3 regions of the Phreatobacter sp. GW821-FHT04C01 genome follow, and region 1 is predicted to be linked to each of the others. Evidence: predicted binding sites of a transcription regulator. Region 1 holds the regulator's gene; each other region holds the start of a gene.

What was found. Region 1 encodes PhoB, which activates phosphate uptake and scavenging genes when phosphate is short. Its sites were predicted from a motif close to TGTCATNNANCTGTCAT; they were not measured.
Region 2: the regulator PhoB is predicted to act here: its motif matches at 4,592-4,608, upstream of AC07WJ_RS25435 (inorganic phosphate transporter).
Region 3: the regulator PhoB is predicted to act here: its motif matches at 5,548-5,564, upstream of phnC (phosphonate ABC transporter ATP-binding protein).

What each region holds. Positions count from the first base shown of each region.
Region 1 is NZ_JBWKTP010000002.1:322,350-330,359, forward strand. Features, by position in the region: gene AC07WJ_RS08445 (ParB-like protein) at 1-115, shown strand, start outside; gene AC07WJ_RS08450 (acyl-CoA dehydrogenase family protein) at 210-1,382, shown strand; gene AC07WJ_RS08455 (sulfite exporter TauE/SafE family protein) at 1,481-2,410, shown strand; gene AC07WJ_RS08460 (TIGR02186 family protein) at 2,395-3,171, shown strand; gene AC07WJ_RS08465 (ATP-binding protein) at 3,342-4,691, shown strand; gene phoU (phosphate signaling complex protein PhoU) at 4,857-5,564, shown strand; gene phoB (phosphate regulon transcriptional regulator PhoB) at 5,582-6,283, shown strand; gene AC07WJ_RS08480 (flavin-containing monooxygenase) at 6,388-7,665, opposite strand; gene AC07WJ_RS08485 (SDR family oxidoreductase) at 7,662-8,010, opposite strand, start outside.
Region 2 is NZ_JBWKTP010000007.1:297,000-305,009, reverse strand. Features, by position in the region: gene ccoN (cytochrome-c oxidase, cbb3-type subunit I) at 1-847, opposite strand, end outside; gene hemN (oxygen-independent coproporphyrinogen III oxidase) at 1,128-2,480, shown strand; gene AC07WJ_RS25445 (sulfite exporter TauE/SafE family protein) at 2,494-3,192, shown strand; gene AC07WJ_RS25440 (DUF6662 family protein) at 3,517-4,422, opposite strand; gene AC07WJ_RS25435 (inorganic phosphate transporter) at 4,654-6,270, shown strand; gene AC07WJ_RS25430 (transporter) at 6,273-7,316, shown strand; gene AC07WJ_RS25425 (patatin-like phospholipase family protein) at 7,567-8,010, opposite strand, start outside.
Region 3 is NZ_JBWKTP010000002.1:62,986-70,995, reverse strand. Features, by position in the region: gene AC07WJ_RS07385 (sensor domain-containing diguanylate cyclase) at 1-861, shown strand, start outside; gene AC07WJ_RS07380 (GNAT family N-acetyltransferase) at 1,164-1,937, shown strand; gene AC07WJ_RS07375 (bifunctional acetate--CoA ligase family protein/GNAT family N-acetyltransferase) at 2,016-4,712, opposite strand; gene AC07WJ_RS07370 (LbetaH domain-containing protein) at 4,851-5,471, opposite strand; gene phnC (phosphonate ABC transporter ATP-binding protein) at 5,715-6,521, shown strand; gene phnD (phosphonate ABC transporter substrate-binding protein) at 6,560-7,480, shown strand; gene phnE (phosphonate ABC transporter, permease protein PhnE) at 7,572-8,010, shown strand, end outside.

The DNA.
Region 1 (8,010 bases):
GCGCAAGGTCATCGACATGGATTTCGAAGCGGCGCTGAACAAGGCGATGACGATCGCCCGCGGCGACGAGGCCGGCTACCTGCCCGGCTGGTGCGGGCCGTCCGACGACGCCTGAGCAGTCGGCCGCCTGACGCATCCGGCCTCTGCCATCGGCCGGATATCCCCTGCCGCGCCGAGCCATTATGGTCCCAGCGCGGAGACCCGAAGCCATGCCCCTGACCTTGCCGACTGCCGACGATCATGCCGACCTGCGCGATGCCATGCGCGCGCTGTGCGCCACCTATGACGACGCCTATTGGCGCAAGGTCGACGACGAGCGCGGCTATCCGGAAGCCTTCGCCGAGGCGCTGACCAAGGCCGGCTGGCTGGCGGCCCTGATCCCGGCCGAATATGGCGGGTCCGGGCTCGGCCTGACGGAAGCCTCGATCATCATGGAGGAGATCAACCGGTCCGGCGGCAATGCCGGCGCGGTCCACGGCCAGATGTACAATATGGGGACGATCCTGCGCGGCGGTTCGGCCGAGCAGAAGGCCAAATACCTGCCGCGGATCGCTTCCGGCGAGTTGCGCCTGCAATCCATGGCGGTGACCGAGCCGACCACCGGTACCGACACGACCAAGCTGAAGACCACCGCGGTGAAGAAGGGCAATGACCGCTATGTCGTCAACGGCCAGAAGGTGTGGACCAGCCGGGTGCAGCATTCCGAGCTGATGGTGCTGCTCGCCCGCACCACCCCGGTCGACCAGGTCGCCAAGAAATCCGACGGCCTGTCGGTCTTCCTGGTCGACCTGCGCGAGGCGATCGGCCGGGGCATGACGGTCCGGCCGATCCGCAACATGGTCAATCACGAGACCAACGAGGTGTTCTTCGACGACCTCGAAATACCCGCCGAGAACCTGATCGGGGAAGAGGGCAAGGGCTTCAAGACCATTCTCTCGGGCCTCAATGCCGAGCGAACCCTGATCGCCGGCGAATGTATCGGCGACGGCTACTGGTTCATCGAGCGGGCCAAGAAGTACGGCACCGAACGAATCGTCTTCGATCGTCCGATCGCCAAGAACCAGGGTATCCAGTTCCCGATCTCGCGCGCCTATGTGAACATTCGCGCGGCCGACCTGATGCGCTTCCAGGCCGCGGCGCTGTGCGATGCCGGCGAAGCTTTCGGCGCCGAGGCCAACATGGCCAAGCTGCTCGCGGCGGATGCCTCGTTCGAGGCGGCCAATGCCTGCCTGCAGACCCATGGCGGCTTCGGCTTCGCCGCCGATTATGATGTCGAGCGCAAGTTCCGCGAGACCAGGCTCTACCAGGTGGCGCCGATCTCGACCAACCTGATCCTCGCCTATGTCGGCGAACATGTGCTGGGAATGCCACGATCCTACTGACACGGCCCGCCGGGTTGGAGCCCTGCGGCCAAAAGCCTTGACGCGGCAGGGATTTTCCGGTCCTTCGGAGGTCAACCCGATCATCGCCGGGGTGAGCCGTGCAGCTTTACCTGCCCATTGCCGAACTGCCCGTGAACATGCTCCTGATCCTGAGCATGGGGCTGGCGGTCGGGTTTATTTCCGGCATGTTCGGCGTCGGCGGCGGTTTTCTGCTGACACCGCTGCTGATCTTCATCGGCATTCCGCCGGCTATCGCGGTGGCGAGCGTCTCCGGCCAGATCGCGGCGTCGTCGCTGTCGGGCACGCTCAGCTACTGGCGCAAGAACGCGGTCGACGCGAAGCTCGCCTCGGTGCTGCTGGGCGGCAGCGTGATCGGCTCGGCCGGCGGTGTCGCGGCGTTCTCGCTGCTGCGCCGGGCCGGCCAGCTCGACCTGTTCATCGCGCTGTCCTACGTGACGCTGCTCAGCGGCATCGGTCTGCTGATGGTGATCGAGAGCGGCCGGGCGATCGCCCGCTCGCGCTCCGGCGAGCCGCCGAAACCGGTGCCGACGCGTGACCGGCGCGTCGCTTCCAGCTTGCCCTTCGCCATCCATTTTCCGCGCTCGCGCATCACCATATCGGTCATCCCGGTCATTGCCATCGGGCTCGGCATCGGCTTTCTCGGCTCGATGATGGGCATTGGCGGCGGCTTCCTCCTGGTGCCGGCACTGATCTATCTCCTGCGCGTCTCGACCTCCGTCGTCATCGGCACATCCAGCCTGCAGACGCTGATCACCATGTTGCTGACGGTGATCTTCCACGCCATCACCAATGCCTCGGTGGATGTCGTGCTGGCGCTGCTGCTGATGATCGGCGGCGTGATCGGCGCGCAGTTCGGCGCCCGCACTTCCCTGACGATGAAGGGCGAGGAGCTGCGCCTGATGCTCGGCCTGGTGGTGCTGGCGGTCGGCATCCGCTTCTTCGTCGACCTGGTGCTCAGGCCGGACGACCCGTTTTCCAATACGATCATGGAATGGGTGGTCCGATGACCCGGCTGGCGATCGCCCTCATCGGCCTGATCGCCGCGACCGCCTCGGCCCGGGCCGAGGCGCTGATCACCTCGCTGTCGACCCACCGCCTGCAGATCACCTCGAATTTCGTCGGCTCGGAGATCGTGCTGTTCGGTTCGATCGAGCGCGACAGCCAGACCGTGGCGCGCTCCGGCGGCTATGACATGGCGGTGGTGGTGCGTGGCCCGCGCGCCAAGGTCATCACGCGCCGCAAGGACCGGATGTTCGGTATCTGGATGAACACCGACGCGCGCGAATTCGTCGAGGTGCCGACCTTCTATGCGCTCCTGTCCAACAAGCCGGCGGAGGCGCTGGCCGATCTCGACGTGCGCCGGCGCCAGCAGATCGGCCTGCAGGGCATCGCGCTCGCGACCTCCAGGCCCGGCACCAACCCGGAAGGCACGGTGACCTTTCGCGAAGCCTTCCTCCGGATCAACCAGACCCGCGGGCTGTTCCGCGAGAACCCGACCGGCGTCACCTTCCTGACGCCGACCCTGTTCCGCGCCACCATCCCGGTGGTCGCCAATACGCCGGTGGGCGCTTTCGATGTGGACATCTATCTGATGTCGGGCGGCGTGATCCTGGCGCGTGAGAATACCAATTTCGAGGTGACCAAGACCGGCTTCGAGGCTTTCGTGGCCAATGCGGCGCGCGACAACGGCCTGATCTACGGCATGGCCGCCGCCGCCATGGCGCTGTTCACCGGTTGGGCGGCGAGCGTGGTGTTCCGGCGCGACTGACGCGGGTGACCGCCGTCATCGAACCGTCGCATCGGCATGACAGTCAGCCTTGGGCAGGCACCGGCGTCTTTTTCCTTTTGTGCGATCGGGAGACGCTTTTTTGCCTCTTCGTCATCCTGCCGACGTGAACCGGTAGCCTCCGCGTTCGAAAATGCTTTAGGAACACATCCATGGACGACGAGTTGGAACCGCCACGACTGCAGGGCTGGCAAGGGCGCGTCCTGCTCATGGTCGTGGCCTTCCTCGTCGCCGTGTTCCTGATCGTCTGGCGCAAGGTCGAGTGGCCTTATGCCATCGGTTCGGTGGCGGTGTTGACGGTCGCCGCGCTGATCGTGCGGCGCACCAGCATCGCGCCGATCCCGCCGGATCCGGAACAGCTGGCGCGCCGGGCCGCCCGGCTGACCGACCTCACTATCGAAGGGCTGATCGCGGCCTTGCCGGCGCCGGCCATGCTGATCGATCCGAAACTGATCGTGCGCAGCCACAATGCCAGGGCGATCGACCTGATCGCCGGCCTCAAGCGCGGCGAGCCGCTGACCTTGGCGCTGCGCACCCCCGAAGTGGTCGAGGCGGTGCGCCGGGCGCTCGCCACCAATGCCAGCCAGGAGATCGACTATACCGAGCGGGTGCCGGTCAACCGGTGGTTCCGCGTCGAGGCGGCGCCGGTGGCGCTGACGGTGAAGGCGCGCGACGAAGCGACCCCGGATTTCGTGCTGGTGTCGCTGCGCGACCTGACCGAGGAGCGTCGGCTGGAGCGCCTGCGCGCCGATTTCGTCGCCAATGCCAGCCATGAGCTGCGTACGCCGCTGGCCTCGGTGGTCGGTTTCGTCGAAACCATCCAGGGACCCGCCAAGAACGATCCGGCGGCCCGTGAGCGGTTCCTGGCGATCATGCTGGCCCAGGCCAATCGCATGGCCCGGCTGATCGACGATCTGCTCTCGCTGTCGCGGGTCGAGCTGAACGAACATGTCCGCCCGATGGCGCGGGTCGATCTGGTGCCGCTGCTCGGCCAGGTGCGTGACAGCCTTGGTCCCTATGCCCAGACACTTGGCGTCAGTGTCGGCGTCGCGGCCGCCGAGCCGGCGCTGGTGGTGCTGGGCGACCAGGACGAGCTGTTCCGGCTGTTCGAGAACCTAGTGCAGAATGCCATCAAATATGGCTCGGAAGGCAAGACCGTGGAGATCACGCTCCGGCGCGAGCCGCGCGGCAAGCGTCGCGACGAGGCGGTGGTCGCGGTCCGCGACCACGGCCCGGGCATTCCGCCGGAACATCTGCCGCGCCTGACCGAACGCTTCTACCGCGTCGACGTGGCGTCAAGCCGCGAAAAGGGCGGTACCGGCCTCGGCCTGGCGCTGGTCAAGCATATCGTCAAGCGCCACCGCGGCCGCCTGGCGATCGAAAGCGAGGGGCGGGACGGGGCGACCTTCACGGTCCGGCTGGAAACCGCGGCGGCGGCCGAGCAGGCCGAGGCGCCGGCCGCCGGGGCACCGGCACGCAGCGGGTCGCCTGCGGCAGAATAGCCGAGTCGGCCGGCAAATGCTTGTCGGCGGTCCTGTCGCATCTCATCTAAGCAATTGAAGCCTTGCGTGATTCACCGTCATTGATGTGTCACGTCGCAAGCATAGAACCGTCGTCATATCAGGGTAGGGAAAAGCCCCCTTTTCCCTGCCCACCAGGAGACCCGCATGACCGAGCACATCGTCAGCGCATTCGAGAACGAGCTGAAAGGGTTGGCGCAACGCGTCGCCGAAATGGGCGGGCTGACCGAAAAGCAGATCGTCGGCGCCATCGACGCACTGATCCGCGGCGATGTCGCGCTGGCCTCGACGGTGCGCGCCGCGGACCCGACCATCGATGCGATGCAGCGCGAGATCGAGGAGGTCGGCATCCTGGTCATCGCCCGGCGCCAGCCGATGGCGATCGACCTGCGCGAGATCGTCGGCGCCTTGCGCATCGCGGCCGACCTGGAGCGGATCGCCGATCTCGCCAAGAACATCGCCAAGCGGGTCATCGCCATCAACGGCTCGATGCCGCTGCCCAAGGTGACCGGCGGCTTCGATGCTATGGCGCGCCTGGCGCTCGAGCGCATCAAGGAGGTGCTCGACGCCTTCGCGCAGCGCGACGTGGCTGCCGCCCTCGACGTCTGGAAGTCGGATGGCGACATCGACGCCCTCTACAATTCGCTGTTCCGCGAGCTCCTGACCTACATGCTCGAGGATCCGCGCAATATCGGCGCCTGCACGCATCTGCTGTTCTGCGCCAAGAACCTGGAGCGCATCGGCGATCACGCCACCAATATCGCCGAGACGATCTACTACGTGGTCAATGGCACGACGCTCGCCGAAGAGCGGCCGAAGCTCGACACCACATCGATCGTGACGACGGCCAGTTAATCGCGAAGGATAATCTCATGACCGCACGCATCATGGTGGTCGAGGACGAGGAACCGATCACCGTTCTCCTCCGCTACAATCTCGAAGCCGAAGGCTACCGCGTCGAAACGGTGATGCGCGGCGACGAGGCCGAGGTGCGGCTGCGTGAGGCGGTCCCCGATCTGATGCTGCTCGACTGGATGCTGCCGGGGCTGTCGGGCATCGAGCTTTGCCGGCGCATCCGGCTGCGCGCCGAAACCGAGCGGCTGCCGGTGATCATGCTCACCGCCCGCGGCGAGGAAGGCGAGCGGGTGCGTGGGCTCGCCACCGGCGCCGACGACTATGTGGTGAAGCCGTTCTCCGTCCCCGAGCTGCTGGCGCGAATCCGGGCGCTGCTGCGCCGGGCGAAGCCCGAGCACCTGTCGAGCCTCTTGAAGTCGGGCGATATCGAGCTCGATCGCGAGACGCGCCGGGTCCATCGCTCCGGCCGCGAGATCACGCTCGGGCCGACCGAGTTCCGGCTGCTCGAATTCCTGATGCAGTCGCCGGGCCGTGTCTATACCCGCGAGCAATTGCTCGACGGCGTCTGGGGCCGTGACGTCTATATCGACGAGCGCACGGTCGACGTTCATATCGGCCGCCTGCGCAAGGCGGTGAAGCGTGGGCGCGAGGCCGACCCGATCCGCACCGTGCGCGGTTCCGGTTATGCCTTCAACGAGCGTTTCGCCGGCGCGGCCTGAGGCTCTTGCCGGGCGGTCTTGGTCATCGCCCGGCCGCCCTTCCTTGCAGGATCATCCAAGCGCGTCGTTCAAACGATGCTGTGCTCGAACATCCTTGGCTCAAATCAGCTCAATTGTGCGATGAGCTTGCCGAGCACACGCTTGTAGTCGAGAAAATCGATGAAGATGCCGTGCGGCCCCGCATCCTTCGGTCGCGGCGCCGCGCAATGGCGGGCGATCTCCCGGCGGAAGGCGCTGGCCTTGTCGGGCGCGTCGCGACGGGCCGTCAGATAGGCCACAACCGCTCGCGCCTGCAGGTCGCGGCCGGGCCAGCCGATGCCGGCGCCTTCGATCATGCCGACGACGAACAGGTTGTTGTCGGCAGGCGGGAAAATGTTCAGATGCAGGTGCGGCGCCGGCGTCCGCCAGTTCAATTCAGCCGCGAGGGCCGCCTCGTCGAGAAACGGGAAGGTGATGCGGTAGCCGGTGGCCAGCAGTACGAGATCGACCTCGTCGGCCCGGCCATCTGTGAAGATGACGCGGTTGCCGTCGAGCTCCTCGATCGGCGGGCGGACCTGGATGTCGCCCTGGCCGAGATGCTGCAGCACCAGCGAATTGACCACCGGGGTGCGGTCATAGAGCCGGTGCATCGGGCGCGGCAGTCCGAAGTTTTCGGGCGCGCCGACGACGAAGCGCAGCACCGCCTCGTGCAGGATCGAGCGCAGCCGGCGCGGCAGCGCGAATTTCGCCTTGTGACTGGCTTCGTCGGCAGGCCTGCCGCGCAGGAATTTCGGGGTGAAGTGATTGCCCGAGCGGACCGACCACAACACTTTGGTGGCCCGGTGCACCGCGTCGACCGCGATATCGCAGCCGGTATTGCCCATGCCGACGATCAGCACCCGCTTGCCGTCGAAAATGGCGGCGTTCTTGTAGGTTTTCGAATGCATCAACTCGCCGGAAAAGCTGCCGGGGATCTGCGGCAGTTCCGGATCGGTCAGATGGCCGTTGGCGATCACCACGCCCTCGTAATCGCGGCTGCTCGCATCGTCGAAGGTCGCCTGCCAGCCATCCGCCCGGCGCGCCAGCCGGGTCACCGCCCGGTTGAAGCGGATCGACGGGTAGAGGCCGAAATGGCGGGCATAGCTCCTGAGATAGCCGAGCACCTGGGCGTGGTGGGGATAGGCCGGCCAGTCCTCGGGCATGGGATAATCGGCGAAGGCCGTGGTGGTCTTGGACGAGATCAGATGGGTCGAGGCATAGACGCCGCTCGACGGCGCGTCGTAGAGCCACTGGCCACCGATATCGGCATGGCGTTCGACCACCTCGAAAGGCAGGCCCGCCTCCTTGAACACCCGGACGGTGGCGAGCCCGGCCGGTCCGGCGCCAATGACGAGGAAGGTCATGACCGGGCCCTCGCCTGCCAGTAGCGGTCGAAGACCTCCGCCGCCGCCAAGGCCGGCACATAACCAAAGACGGTCTTCAGGCGGTCATTGGACAGAACCGGCCGGTATTGCAGGAAATTGACCTGGGCCGGGCCGAGCCGGGTCAGCGTCAGCTGGTTGGCCAGCCGCAGCGCGCCGCGCAGCAGGGCGGGCGGCAGCGGCCAATAGGGCTTGCCGATGCGCGCGGCGATCTCGGCGAGCGACAGGGTGCCGTCACCGGCGAGATTATAGATACCCGATGGGCTTGCCGGATCGGTCGCGCGGACCAGGGCAGCAATGACATCGGTCTCGCTGATCAGGCTGAAG
Region 2 (8,010 bases), on a different contig from region 1:
CCAGGAAGCCGGCGGTGAGGAAGAAGCCCACCGCGTTATGGCCGTACCACCACTGGAACATGGCATCCTGGACGCCGGACCAGACGATGTAGCTCTTGGGCGAATAGAGCGACACCGGCACGCTGGCATTGTTGCCGAGATGCAGCACGGCGATGGTCACGATGAAGGCGAGATAGAACCAGTTCGCCACGAAGATATGCGGTTCCCGGCGCTTCCAGAGGGTGGCCAGGAACACCATGAGATAGGTGACCCAGACGACCGTCAGGAACAGGTCGGCATACCATTCCGGTTCCGCATATTCCTTGCCCTGGGTGATGCCGAGCAAATAGCCGGTGCCGGCGATGACGATGAAGAAGTTGTAGCCGAGCACGACGAACCAGGGGGCGAGATCGCCGGCGAGCCGCGCCCGGCAGGTCTTCTGCACCACGTAGAACGACGTCGCGATCAGCACGTTGCCGCCGAAGGCGAAGATGACCGCCGAGGTATGCAGCGGCCGCATCCGGCCGAAATTGGTCCAGGGCAGATCCAGGTTGAGCCAGGGCCACGCCAACTGCGAGGCGATGAGCAGGCCGACGCTGAAACCGGCAATGCCCCAGAACACGGACGCGGCGGTCGCGAATTTCACCGGGCCGAAATTATAGTTCGGCCGGCCGTCGATCTCCTGAGCCACGGCGGCCGGCCGCGCCAGATAGCGATTGCCGAGCGCGACCACCGAGGCGAAACAGGCCAGCACGCCGAGCCAGGCGTGAAAGGCATAGCCGCCGTCGACCGCCTTGGCGGCGACGACAAGGCACAGCAGCGCCGTCGCGGCATAGGCCAGAATGGCAAAGATCTCCGCCCCCGACATGGTTTTCTGTGGTGTCGGTGTCGCCTGCACCATGGGTCGCCTCTCCCCGAGAATCCGAAGCGCAGGCGGGCCGCGCCGGCCCTCTTGCGTCGGCCGGACCATCCTCGCGTCGGGGGGCCGCGACATTGACGCAGATCAACAAGCCGGTGGTTGCCGCGCTCCGCGGCGGCCGGGTTTGATCTCGATCAAGGCGGCGGGCCGCCGGCGCGCGTCCCCTGACGTCGAGGCGGTCCGGCCGGTCGGCCGGCTCCCGCCTGCCCCGACATCAGGCTCAATATCCATGGCACCAGAGACGCCTTCGCTGATCGAGCTCGCCGGCCGCCCGGTGCCGCGCTACACGTCCTATCCGACGGCTCCGCATTTCCATGCCGGCATCGATGCCCTGGTCTACCGCCAGTGGCTCGCGCAGCTCTCGCCCTGCACCAGCCTGTCGCTCTATCTGCATGTGCCGTTCTGCGCGGCCATGTGCAGCTATTGCGGCTGCCACACCAAGGTGGTGCGGCGCGCCGAGCCGGTCCTGCGCTATCGCAGCCAGATGATCGGCGAGATCGACCTCGTCGCCTCGGCGATGGTCGCCCGCAAGGTCCGGCACCTGCATTGGGGCGGCGGCACGCCGGGCATGTTCGGCGCCGAGGGCCTGTCCGCCGTCGTCGAGCGGCTGGCGCTCAGGTTCGATCTCGCCTCCGGGCTCGACCACGCCATCGAGCTCGATCCGCGCCATGTGTCGAAAGCGCTCGCCGCCGATCTCGGCCGGCTCGGCGTCACCCGCGCGAGCCTCGGCGTCCAGGACTTCAACCCGCATGTCCAAGCCGCGATCGGACGCGTGCAGCCCTATGCCGTGGTGGCCGCGGCCGTCGACGCCTTGCGCGCGGCCGGTATCGCGGCGATCAGCTTCGACCTGATGTACGGCCTGCCGGAGCAATCGATCGACGATGTCGCGCGGACGATCGATCTCGCCGCGGCGCTCGCGCCCGATCGCATCGCCCTGTTCGGTTATGCCCATGTGCCCTGGTTCAAGACCCATCAGCGGCTGATCGACGAGGCGGCCCTGCCCGCCCCGGCGACGCGGCTCGGCCAGGAGGCGAGCGCCCGGAGCCGGCTCCTGGCGCTGGGCTACGAAGCTGTCGGCCTCGACCATTTCGCCTTGCCCGGCGACGGCATGGCGCGCGCGGCGCGGGCCAAGGACCTGAGGCGGAATTTCCAGGGCTATGCGACCGACAGCGCCGACGCCCTGATCGGCCTCGGCGCCTCCGCCATCGGGCAATTGCCACAAGGCTTCGTGCAGAACGCCACCGACCTTGCCGGCTACGGCCGCGCCATCGCGCAGGGCATGCCGGCGACCACGCGCGGCCTGCGCCTGTCGGCGGAAGACCGGTTGCGCGCCGCGGTGATCGGCGATCTGATGTGCGGCATGAGTGCGGATCTCGGCGAGGTCGCCGATCGCTTTCGCGTCGATCCCCGGCTGTTCGACGCGGATATCCGGCGGCTCGCGCCCTTGACCGAGCAAGGGCTGGTGTCCTGGGACGGCCGGCGGATCGGCGTGCCCGAGGCCGGCCGGCCCTATTTGCGCCTGGTCGCCTCCGCCTTCGACGCGCATCTGGCCAAGGCCGGCCGGCATTCGCGGGCGGTCTGAGGCACCGGACGCCATGTCGTGGCAACTGCCTGTCTATGCCGGTCTCCTGATGGGGCTCGCCGCGAGCCTGCATTGCGCGGGCATGTGCGGCGGCATCGCGTCGGCGCTGGTGTTCACGCTGGCGCCGGAGGATCGCGCCACGGACCGCGCCCGCACGCTGCTCCTGACCCAGGGCGGGCGGATCATCGCTTATGCGACGGCCGGCGGCCTTCTCGGCGCGTTCGGCTCCGGACTGGCCGGGCTGTTCGACCAGGCCGCGGCCTTTCGCGTGCTGCGCTGGGCCGCGGCTCTGGCGCTCGGCTGGATCGGCCTTTCCACCGCCGGGCTGCTGCCCTCGCTCTCCATGCTGGACCGCCTGGCCGCGCCGATCGGCCGCCGCATCGCGGCGCTGCCGCTGGCCGGCCGTGGACCGCCGGGCTCAGCAGCCCTGGCGACCGGCATCCTCTGGGGCTTCATGCCCTGCGCCATGGTCTATGGCGCGCTGTTCACCGCGCTGCTGACCGGATCCGGTGCCGGCGGCGCCGCCCTGATGTTCGGCTTCGGTCTCGGCACCTTGCCCGCGGTGGTCGGCAGCGCCTTCGCGCTGACCGCGCTGCGCCCGATGGCCCGCTCGCGCCCGACGCGCGTCGCCGTCGGCCTGCTGATCGCCGGCTATGGCACGCTGTCGCTCTGGATCGGCCCGGCCGGCACGGTGCTGTGCCTGCCGGTATGACGGGTCGGATCGCAGGAGGGACCGTCACCAGGAGAAAATGAACTCAAGTCGTGGATGGCCGGGACAACCCCGGCCAAGACGAGATTATTCTTGGAGCGAGGCGTGTGGGGATCGAACGGACCCGCGCCCGTTCGGGAAGCTTCTGACGCCAACGCATCGTCCTGCCGGGCTTGGCCCGGGCATCCACGAATTCTCTGCACTTAAATTTGCCGATCAAAATCATCGAGCGGCGGATTTCGAGTTGAAGCGCACGGCAATAGCGACGGCCGCCGCGAAGGGCGACTAACCTCCGTGCGGGATTTTTCCGCCTTGAGCGGTCACACCCTAGAACTCATACCCCAACCGCAGCCGGACCTGGTGGCGCTCGAAGCCGATCAGGTCCATGTCGCGCGGGTTGCCGGCCTCGTGACCGGATATCTGCGCCTGCCAGCTGAGCGACGCCCACCAGTTGCGGCCGAACTCGGCATAGACGGTGGGGCCGAGATAGAGCGCCTGGCCCTGGAAGCGGCCGATGCCGAAGCCGTCATGGCGGCGGAGATAGCGAAACTCGGCGCCGACATGCAGCGTATTGGTCACCCGGGTCGCCAGCCCGAGGCCAAAACCGAGGCGGGTGCCGCGATCCCAGCCGGGAATGCCGTCGACATGGGCCTGGTTGAGCTCGTAGGTCAGGTTCAGCGTGCCGAACAGGCTGTTGGCGATGAGCTCGCGGTCGATCGCCAGGTTCACCGCCAGGCCATAGGCGATGCCGCCGCGCACCGCCTCGTCGGCGAAACGCAATTGCGGCGTGAGCTGCAAGGTGAGACCGAACGGATTGGTGCGCCGGTCGACGAGGCGCAGGCGCAGATCGCCGCCGACCCCGCCGATGACGGCGCGCGCGCCATCAGGCAGGCCCGGCACGACATGCATGGCGGCCAGGGTGAATTGCGGGCCGATGGTCACCTGGACATGGTCGGTGAGCGCATAGGCCAGGCTCAGCTGGGTATCGGCGGAGGCGAAGTTGCGGCCGCGCCGGCCGAAAATGCCGACCGAGTCCAGCTCGACCGAGAGCGTGCCGGCCTTGTCCATGTCCGAATTGTTGAGAAAGCCATATTCGACGCTCGACGGCTCCGGGGCATGCAGCACCGCGCCTTGCGCCAGAACCTGACCGGCCGACAAGGCCCAGGCCAATCCCGCGGCACCGGCAGCGATCGCCCGTCCGGCCGAGCAGAAAGCGTTCAACAGGCGCGACATGCTGCAATCCGTGCCGGGACGAAGCGCGGCGGCGGACGGACGTCCCAGTCCACCGCCGACGCTCGAACGCGCGGATCTAAACGAGGCTCGATGCCAGCCATGTGACGGAGCGACAGCCGCCGCTTCCGCAACGGCGCGCAGGCACAATCCAATAAATTCTCAACAAATCGGTCATCCAGGCGTCACAGGCCGGAGGGAGTGTCACGCCGAAATTGTTGAGGAGTGGCAACGATGACTGATGCAACACTACACGGCTCGCTGGAGCCGGCCCTGACCAAGGGCCCCAAACTGGACCACGCGTCCAATCCGCTCACCGCCATCATGTTCTTCGGCATCCTGGCGGCCGGCTTGCTCTACGTCGCCTATAGCCTCTATGTCGACGTCGACGCCTCCGGCGCCCGGATCACCACCTTCCTGCCCTATCTCCTGCTGTTCGTGGCGCTGCTGATCGCGCTCGGCTTCGAATTCGTCAACGGCTTCCACGACACCGCCAATGCGGTGGCGACCGTCATCTATACCCACTCGCTGCCGGCCAATGTCGCGGTGGTCTGGTCCGGCTTCTTCAACTTTCTCGGCGTGCTGGTGTCGAGCGGCGCGGTGGCCTTCGGCATCATCTCGCTGCTGCCGGTCGAACTGATCCTGCAGGTCGGTTCGGGCGCCGGTTTCGCCATGGTCTTCGCGCTTTTGATCGCCGCGATCATCTGGAACCTCGGCACCTGGTATCTCGGCCTGCCGGCGTCCAGCTCGCACACCCTGATCGGCTCGATCATCGGCGTCGGCATCGCCAATTCGCTGATGTCGGGCGGCGACGGCACCGCCGGCGTCGACTGGACCAAGGCCACCGAAATCGGCTGGTCGCTGCTGCTCTCGCCGCTGTTCGGCTTCTGCGCCGCGGCGCTGGTGCTGATCTCGCTGAAGGTGCTGGTGCGCAACCCCGCCCTCTATGACGAGCCGAAGGGCAACCAGCCGCCGCCCCTGTGGATCCGCTCCATCCTGATCGCCACCTGCACCGGCGTCAGCTTCGCCCACGGCTCGAATGACGGCCAGAAGGGCATGGGCCTGATCATGCTGATCCTGATCGGCACCGTGCCGATGGCCTATGCGCTCAACCGCGCCATGCCGGATTCCGAGATCGCCTCGTTCCAGCAGAACTCGCAGGCCGCCAAGGCGGTGGTCGAGAGCAAGTCGCCGCCCTCGATGATCGTCGCCGATCCGCGCCAGGCCGTGACCATCTACGTGTCGCAGCGCAAGATCACCGAAGCGACCTACCCGGCCTTGTCGGCACTGATCTCCGACATCTCGGGCCAGGTGGCCCGCTACGGTTCGCTGGCCAAGGTGCCGGCGGACGCGGTCGGCAATACCCGCAACGACATGTATCTCGCCTCCGAAGCCCTGCGTTTCCTGATGAAGGATAAGGCCAACGACCTCTCGGCGGCGGAAGTGACCGCGGTCAACGCCTATAAGAAGTCGCTCGACAACGCGACCAAGTTCATCCCGCTCTGGGTCAAGATCGCGGTCGCGGTGGCGCTCGGTCTCGGCACCATGGTCGGCTGGAAGCGCATCGTGGTCACCGTCGGTGAAAAGATCGGCAAGACCCACCTGACCTATGCCCAGGGTGCCTCGGCCGAGCTGGTGGCCGCCGGCACGATCGCCGCCGCCGACATTTACGGCCTGCCGGTGTCGACCACCCATGTGCTGTCATCGGGCGTCGCCGGCACCATGGCGGCGAACGGCTCGGGCTTGCAGATGGCGACGGTGCGCAACCTGCTGATGGCCTGGGTGCTGACCTTGCCGGTGGCGATCATGCTGTCGGCCAGCCTCTACGTGTTCTTCCGTCAGGTGTTCTGACCGTGACCGCCGCAATCGAAACCTCCGCGTCGACGCCCCAGGCGCCGACGCGGGGGCAGGCCGACGGGCCCGGGACGATCATCCCGGGCCTCGTCTGGGCCTTTCGCATCCATGCCGACGGCACGGCGGAGGAACTTCCCGTCGACGCCCCGCCGGAGGACCGCCACGATGGCTGGCTCTGGCTCCATTTCAATCTCGGCGACCAGCGCGCCGCCCATTGGCTCGACACCGCCTCGGGCCTGCCGGAACCGGCACTGGCGCTGATGCGCGGCACCGACCGGCACCAGCAATTGCACGCCGTCGAGGGCTGCATCTACGGCGTGATCGCCGACCTCGTGCGCGACCTGAACCAGGTCACCCACCAGATCGGTCATTTGCGGTTCGCCATGAGCGAGCGGCGGATGATCACCGCGCGGCACGAGACGCTGCACGCCACCGAACTCGCCCGCCAGAAACTGCGCCAGGGCCATCGCCTGAAGAATGTCGCGGCTCTGCTCGACACGGTCATCGATCACGTCGCCGATGCCATCGATACGCTGGTCGACGATATCGGCAGCCAGCTCGACGCCATCGAGGATCGCGTGCTGACGCGGCGGAGCAGCGACGAACGCGCCGAGCTCGGGCGGCTCCGGCGCACCGCGGTCCGGCTGCACCGCCAGTTGCTCGGCCTGCGCAGCCTGTTTCACCGGCTCGACCGCGACGGGGTGGCCGCCCTGCCCCAGGCGCTGCACCTGCAGCATGCCCAGCTGGTGCAACGCCTCGACGGCCTCGACCACGAGGTGGTGGCGATGCGCGAGCGCGCGCGGCTGCTGCAGGACGAGGTCAGCACCAAGCTGGTGGCCGAGACCAACCGCAATCTCGACACGCTGACCATTCTCGGCGCCCTGTTCCTGCCGCCGACCCTGATCTCCGGTATTTTCGGCATGAACACCAAGGACCTGCCGCTCGCCGAGACCAATCACGGCTCGCTCTGGGCGCTGGGCCTGATGGCGCTGTCCTCGGCGGCGGTCTACGCCCTGTTCCGCTGGATCTCGCGCCGGCGGTGAGCGGTGGGAGGTGGTGCGTAGCACGATGGCAAGGTGGTGCTTCGAAGAGCCTCTCGGCAGGGTTTGGATTCACACTGCGCGACAGGAGCGTCGGACGTCACCCCCTTCCCTCGCCTCCGCAGAAGCAAGGGCTTCTGCTCTGGCTCGCCGGGAGTGACGTAGAGAATCTTGGCAACCGGCCGCCTGCTTCGGCGCTGCCACGTTCACGCCCCGCATGTATGCGACCCCGGCAGCCTCCTCGATCTCCCCCTCACCCCTCCTGCTCGCGATGCACGTCGTGCACCACGATGCCGGCGCCTTCGGTCGGCAGGCTCAGCCATTCCTGGCGCTTCAGCGTGCGGCGGGTGTCCTCGTAGCCGCTCTGCCAGTGCTCGCGCATCGAGGTGCCGGAGAACTCGTAATCCTTGGCGTGGCCCTCATAGGCCTTCTGCTGATAGATCAGCTGAAGGATGGTGATCTCGGGGAGATCGCCGAGCTCGGCTTTCAGCTTGCGCTCCTCGGCGCTGAGATCGGCCGCCGGCACCTTGTCGAGCGCCTGCAGCAAATGCGTCTTCAGCTTGTGCATGCGCCGGAACAGGTCGGTCGTATAGCGCGTGCGCGACGAGTACATGATGTCCTTGTGGCGGGCCAGCACGTCCTGGATGTCACGCGGCAGCGCGCCGCGCGAGCTGAACAGGTCGACCTGGAAGACCAG
Region 3 (8,010 bases), 260 kb from region 1:
TTCCACCCCGAAGCTTGCTGGGCCCTGCGCCGCGGCCGGACCTTCCCGATGTCCGAAGCCAGCCAGGGGCTGACCTGCGGCCACGCGGCGGCCTGCTGCGCCGTGCCGGGTTCGGCCTTCGTCTGCCAACCGCTGATCGCCCAGAACAATTTGCTGGGCCTGCTCTATCGGGAAATGGCCGAGGAGGAGGCCGCGGGCGCGGCCGCCAATCAGCTGGCGACCATGCTGGCCGAGCAGGTCTCGCTGGCGATCGCCAATCTCGAACTGCGCGAGCAATTGCTCAGCCAGGCCATTCGCGATCCGCTGACCGGACTGCACAACCGCCGCTACCTCCAGGAGGCGCTGACGCGCGAGATCGGCCGCAGCGCGCGTGGCGGCAAGCCGCTGTCGCTGGCCATTCTCGACATCGACCACTTCAAGCGCATCAATGACAGCCACAGCCACGAGGCCGGCGACGCCGTGCTGCGCGATATCGGCCGGATCCTCTACGAGACCGTGCGCAAGACCGACATTGTCGGCCGCTATGGCGGCGAGGAGTTCCTGCTGCTGCTGCCGGGTGTCGGGCTGGCCGCGGCCGAGCAGCGCGCCAACCAGGTGCTCGCCGCGGTGCGCCGCATGCGCGTCGCCTGGTCGGGCGGCACGATCGACGGCATCACCGCCTCGATCGGGCTGGCGGTCATGCCGCTGCACGTCGAAGACGGCGAGGATCTGCTGGCCGTCGCCGATGCCGCACTCTATCGGGCCAAGGACCAGGGCCGGAACCGCGTCGTGGTCACCGACCGCAACGCCGCGTCGCCGGCGCCGCTGCAGCCTTCGGCTGACGCCAAGCCGACGCTCGGTCCGGTCAAGGCGACCCGCTGACGGCGGCAAAGCCTCGGCCACCCATGCGATCGCCGCCTTGGCCGGCGGGCGGCATTTTGCCGGCGCTTGATGCCTGCCGGCGGTTTGGCTATGACACGCGGCCCGTTGGATGGAGATGCCCGTGATTGTCCGCACCATGACCATTGCCGCCGCCATGGCCGGCTGGGCCGCGTCTTTCTGAGGACCTTCCGGTCCTGACCTGAAACGACGCCCCGACAGGCCATACGGCAGCGATCTCCGCGCTCGTGTCATCCGACCCGAGTCCCGACCAAGCGTCGCCACGACGCCTGCCGAGTTTCCCCATGACCACCGACAACCGCGCGGCCATGCGCCGTGTCTCCGCGTGCCTCCGCGCCACCATGAACTGCGGCGACAATGTCTTTCGCCTGCCGTCCTTCACCGTCATGATCGACGCGGCGAGCGCCGATCCCTTCCGCAATTACGCGATACCGGACGACGGCGCCGAACCGGCCGACGGCGAGGTCGCGGACCTCGTCGCGCTGTTCGCGGCGAAAGGCCGGGCGCCCCGGCTCGAATATGTCCCCGACCTGGTTCCGGCCGTTCTGCCCCGCCTGCTGTCGAACGGCTTCAGGATCGAGCGCCTCCTGCCCTTGATGACCTGTACGCGGGCAACATTGGCGCCGGTGCCCGAGCTGCCCGGCATCGAATGGCTCGTCGCCGAACAGGCGGCGGATCTCGAGGCCGCCGCGCACGTCCAGAACGAAGCCCATGGCGTTCCCGAGACCACCACCGCCGATATCGAACGCCTGCGCCATGCCGTGCGCAAGGGCGGCGCCGTCGTCCTGGCCCGCACTACCGGCAACGGCGAACCGCTCGGCTCCGGCCTTTATGCACCGCCGCATGACGGCGTCACCGAGATCGCCGCGATCGGTGTCAGGCAGGCCGCCCGCCGGCGCGGCATCGGCGGCGGCGTCACCGCCCTGCTGGCGGCGCGCGCCATGGACCGGGGCATAGCCTTCCCGTTCCTGATGGCGGCGCGCGAGGACGCGGCGTGGCGGACCTACCGCCGGATCGGCTTCGCCGACTGCGGCACCATGCTGCACATCTCACGCTGAAACGACCCGCGTCCCGGCCGGCGGCCGGGACGCGGCTGTCCTCGGACGGGCCGATCCGTGGATCGCACCCCTCGCCGTTCAGGTCAGCTCCAGCACCACCCGCTGCAGCGAATGGTCGTCGGGATCGACGCCGACGACGAAACCGAGATCGCGCGCCAGCGCCAGCATCCGGTGGTTCTCGTTCAGCACCTGGCCGTAGATGCGCTTCGTGCCTTGCTCGCGCGCATAGTCGATGATCAGCCGCATCATGGTGATCCCGAGGCCGCGGCCCTGCATGTCGCTGCGGATGAACACCGCATATTCGGCATTCTCATTGTCGGGATCGGCATGCAGCCTGACCGTGCCGATGAGGTCGCCGGTCGCCTCCTCCAGCGCTACCAGCACCATCGAGCGCGCATAGTCGATCTGGGCGAGCTTGGCGATGAAGGCGTGGCTGAACTGCTTGATCGGCGCGAAGAAGCGCTGGCGCAGGTCGTCCGGATCGACCCGCTCGAGGAAATCGCGAAAGATCGCCTCGTCCTCCGGCCGCACCGGCCGGATGCGGAACCGATAGCCGCTTTCGGTCTCCACGGTGCGTTCCCATTCCTTCGGATAGGGGCGAATGGCGAAGCGCGGATGGCCGCCCGCGCCGAGCTTTGCGGCCTTCGGCGCGCCGACCGCGATGCGGGCGTCGAGCGCCAGGACCCCGGTGGCATCGGCCAAGAGCGGGTTGATGTCGATCTCGGCGATGTCGGCGAGATCGGCGGCCAGCTGCGACAGGCGCACCAGCACCTCGGCAACCTTGGCACCATCGACCGCCGGCACGTCGCGATAGCCGGCCATCTGCTTGGCAATGCGCGTGCGGGCGATCATGTCGCGGGCGATGCGCATGTCGAGCGGCGGCAGCGCCAGCGCGCGATCCTTGATCAGTTCGACCGCCTTGCCGCCGCGGCCGAACAGCATCACCGAACCGAAGGTGCGATCGTCGGCGAGACCGGCGATCAACTCGATGGCGCCCGGGCGGTGGATCATCGGTTGCACCGTCACGCCTTCGATGGTCGCCTTGGGCACCTCCCTGATGATGCGGGTCAACATGTCCGCGGCGGCCGCTTCCACCGCCTCGCGCGTCGCGAGGCCGAGCTGCACGCCGCCGACATCCGACTTGTGCACGATGTCGGGCGACAGGATCTTCACCGCGCAGGCGTGGCCGTCGCGCAGGAATTCCACCGCGTGGTCGCCGGCTTCCTGGGCCGTCCGTGCCAGCCGGATCGGGATGGTGGCGATGCCATAGGCCGACAGGATGCGGTCGACCAGGAGCGGATCGAGCCATCGGCGTCCCGCCTTGACCGTCTCGGCGATCGCCGCGCGCAGCCTGGCGAGGTCGGCCGGCGGCACGATCTCGGCGCTTTCCGGGGTCTCCAGCAGGGCCGCCTGGCCGCGCGTATAACCGACGATATGCATGAAGCCGCGAATGGCTTCCGACTCGGTCGGATAGCTCGGCAGGCCGGCCTCGGCGAAGATCGTCGTCGCCTCCTCCTGGTCGCCGAGCCAGACCGAGAAGACCGGCTTGACCCGTTCGCCCCTGGACCGCCTGGAGGTCACCACATTGGCGACCGCCGAGGCCGCCTCATGGCTCGGCAGCAAGGCGGTCGGGCAGTTCATCACCAGCACCGCGTCGACATTGGGATCGTCGAGGGCCGCCTGCATCGCCTCGTCATAGCGGGCGGCGTCGGCGTCGCCGATGATGTCGATCGGATTGCCATGCGACCAGATCGCCGGCATCGACGCCTCGAGCCGGGTCAAGGTCGCGGCGCCGAGGCTGGCGAGCTTGCCGCCGCGATCGATCAGGCTGTCGACCGCGAGAACGCCGAGGCCGCCGCCATTGGTGACGATGCCCAGCCGGTCGCCGTGAAACGGCGTGAAGCGCGACAGCGTCTCGGCCGCCGCGATCAATTCGTCCAGGTCGCTCACCCGCACCAGGCCGGCCCGCGCGAAGGCCGCGGCATAGACGTCGTCGGCGCCGGCCAGGGCGCCGGTATGCGATCGGGCCGCGTTGGCCGCCGCCCGGTGCCGTCCGGATTTCAGCACGATCACCGGCTTGGAACGCGCCGCCGCCCGGGCCGAGGCCATGAACTTGCGCACGTCGGTGACCGCCTCGATGTAGAGCAGGATGGCGCGGCTGCGATAATCCGCGGCGAAATAGTCCAGCCAGTCGCCGACATCGACATCCAGCTGATCACCGATCGTCACCACTCCGGAAAAGCCGATATTGCGCATATGCGCCCATTCCAGCAGGGCCGCGGCGATCGCTCCCGATTGCGACACGAAGGCGAGCGACCCGGGCCTCGCGCCGCGCGAGGCAAAGCTCGCGTCGACCTTGCCATGCGGCGCGATCACGCCGAAACAGTTCGGCCCGACGATCCGGAGACCATGGGCGCGGGCCGCTTTGGCGATCTGGCCCGCCGCCGCGCCGTAACCGTCGCGCTCGAGCGCCGAGATGATCACCGCCGCCGGCACCCCGAGCGCGGAGGCTTCGGCGACCAGCCCCGGAATGGTGCGGCCGGGGGTCGCCAGCACGACCAGGTCGGGGACGGCGGGCAGAGAACCGAGTGACGGATAGCAGGCGAGCCCGTCGAGCATCTGGTGATGCGGGTTGACCGGGTAGAGCCCGCCCTCGTAGCCGGCCCGGCGCATGTTGGCGAGCAAAGCCATGCCCATGGAACCCTGCCGGTCGGTGGCGCCGACAATGGCCACCGACGACGGCGTGAAATAGCGATCGAGCCGGTAGAGAGACATGGGACCTCCCGAGCGAACCGACGCTCGCGACCGATGCTGAAGGTTCGCCCGCGCGGGATCAAGCGGACCGGATCGACAACGTCAAACCGGCGTCGTCATGACACCCCGCGGCGGGCCGCGCCGATATCGGCCGCGATATCAGGCCTCGCTTTCGTATTTGTCCAGGAAAGCCTCGATGGCGAGCTTTCGGAAATCCGGCAAGGCCAGCCGCAATTGTTCATGCGTCCAGTCCCACCAGGCCAGCGCCTGCAACCGTTCGGCGACCCGTTCGTCGAAACGGCGACGGATCGGCCGCGCCGGATTGCCGCCGACGATCGTATAGGGTGCGACGTCCTTGGTGACGATGGCGCCGGCCGCCACCACCGCGCCGGTGCCGACGGTGCGGCCGGCGAGCACCACCCCGCCATGGCCGATCCAGACGTCATGGCCGATCGTCACCGCATGGGAGCGGCGCCAGTCGAAGAAGCCGGCTTCGTCCGGCTCGCCGTCGAAATAGCGCGAGGCGCGATAGAGGAAATGGCTCTGGCTCGCCCGCTCGGTCGGGTGATTGCCCGGATTGATCCGGACATGCGCGGCGATCGAGCAGAATTTGCCGATATCGGACATGTCGATCTGGCCGTCCTGGACGATGTAGGAATAGTCGCCCATGACGGTTTCGGAGATCACGGTGCGCGCACCGACCTCGGTATAGGCGCCGAACCGGCTGTTGCGGACGATGGCGTCCGGGTGGATCGACGGTTCGAGGCCGAGCTTGGTCATGTCGGGTCTTTCTGCTGTGCGTGCGCGCGCCCAGGGGGCCGAGCCGGATCGTCTTGCCGGCCCGAATGACACAACAATGACACCTGGATGACAATTCCGAAGTAATCATCTGCGACTATTGCTTGAGGTTCCCGGCAGAACATCGTCACAAAACTGTTATTCGCCTGTCCTAGAGCCGAGAGATGACGAGATGGCGGCCTCTGCTCGCTGCCTGCCGCGTTGTTTCATCCGAGGCTCAGCCCCATGCTCACCATCGACAAGGTCACCCGACGATTTGGCGCGAAGGCCGCCGTGTCGGACGTCTCGCTCGACATCGCCGAGGGGGCCTTCATCGGCGTGATCGGCCGTTCGGGCGCCGGCAAATCGACGCTGCTGCGCATGATCAATCGCCTGCAGGACCCCTCCGAAGGCCGTATCCTGTTCGACGGCCGCGACGTCACCGGCCTTCACGGCGCCGAACTGCGCGCCTGGCGCCAGTCCTGCGCCATGATCTTTCAGCAGTTCAACCTGGTCGGCCGCCTCGACGTGCTGACCAATGTGCTGATGGGCCGGCTCAACCATGTCAGCCAGGCCCGCGCCCTGCTCAAGCTGTGGACGGCCGAGGACAAGGCCATCGCGCTGTCGGCGCTGGAACAGTTCGACATCGGCTCGCTCGCCAGCCAGCGCGCCGAAAGCCTGTCCGGCGGCCAGCAGCAGCGCGTGGCGATCGCCCGCGCCCTGGTCCAGGAACCGAAATTCATTCTCGCCGACGAGCCGATCGCCTCGCTCGACCCGCGCAACACCCGCATCGTCATGGACGCGCTGCAGCGGATCAACCGTCACTACGGCATCACGGTGATCTGCAATCTTCATTCGCTCGACCTCGCCAAGACCTATTGCGACCGCCTCGTCGGCATGGCCCAGGGCCGGGTCGTGTTCGACGGCTCGCCGGCCGAACTGACCCATGCCGCAGCGCGCGAGCTCTACGGCATCGAGGCCGACGACGTCATCGACAGCCATACCCCGGTTCCCGCGGCGGCCGGCGCCTTTGCCGCCGCGGCTCTGGCCTGACCCGTTCGCCCAATCCGCCTTTTTTCGGAGACACGACCATGTTCACCCGCCGCAACGTGCTGGCCGGCCTCGCCGGCCTCGCCATCGCCGCCACCGCCGTGCAGGCCCAGACGCAGAGCTGGCAGAGCCGCTATCCCGAGCTGGTGCTCGCCGTCATCCCGGCCGAGAACGCCTCGGGCGTGACCGAGCGCTACGCTCCCTTCGTCGACTATCTGGCGCGCGAGCTCGGCACCAAGGTGACGCTGCGCATCGCCAATGACTATGCCGCGGTCATCGAAGGCCAGCGCGCCGGCCAGATCCAGCTCGCCTATTACGGCCCGGCATCCTATGTCCGCGCCCGCACCGTCACCAACGGCGCCGTCGAGCCCTTCGTCACCTCGATCAATTCCGACGGTTCGATCGGCTATTATTCGGTGCTCTATGTGCGCGCCAACAACCCGGCCACCAAGATCGAAGATCTGCGCGGCAAGAACCTCTGTCTCGTCGACCCCAATTCGACCTCCGGCAACAATGTGCCGCGCTTTGCCCTGAGCAAGCTCGGCATCACCAATCCCGACCAGTTCTTCGCCCGCGTCGTTTATGCCGGTTCCCACGAGAACGCCGTGACCGCCGTCCAGCAGGGCACCTGCGACGCCGCCTTCAACTGGTGGAACTCCGAGACCGATTCCAACCTCTCGCGCATGGCCAACAAGAACATGGTGCGCGCCGAGGACTTCAAAATGATCTTCAAGTCCGACCTGATCGCCGGCTCGCCCTACGCCTTCATCACCTCGCTGCCGGAAGAAGCCCGCGCGGCCATCCTGAAAGCCTTCATGGACGCCCCGGCCAAGGCCAAGGCCGCCTTCGACCGCCTGTCCGACGGCAAGGATCTCGGCTTCCACGCCGTCTCGCATCGCGACTACGAAACCATTGTCGAGCTGCAGAAATTCGTCGACCAGATGCGCCGCGCGCGTTCCTGAGCGACCTCCGAGCAACCTCCCGGGGTGGGTCCTTTCGCGGCCCACCCCGTTTCTTTGCCGGGCGCTCAAATCCTTCTCCGGAGACACGTTCATGGCGAGCGCCATTCCCCGCCTGCCCGACCAGCAGCTCGAGCCGCTTCGGCGCGCCTATGGCGAAGCGGTCGGCGCCAAGCGCCGGCAATTGATCCTCGGCCTCGTCCTGTTCGGCTGCGCCACCTTCGTCGCCGGCGCCGTCACCGATGTCGATCTGTCCAAGTTCGTCGGCAATCTCTGGCGTTTCACCGATTACATCGGCCGCATCTTCACGCTGGACAACGGGCCGGCCACCGGACGTTTCGTGCTCGTCGATCCGGTCGAGTGGATGTGGGGCTTCAGCAAATGGCTGACGCTTCTGGCCGAGACGCTGCTGATCGCCTATGTCGGCACCGTGCTCGGCGCCATTGCCGGTTTCGCGCTCTGCTTCTTCGCCGCCGGCAACCTGACGCCGAGCCCGTGGATCCGCGTCGGCGCCAAGCGCTTCCTGGAATTCT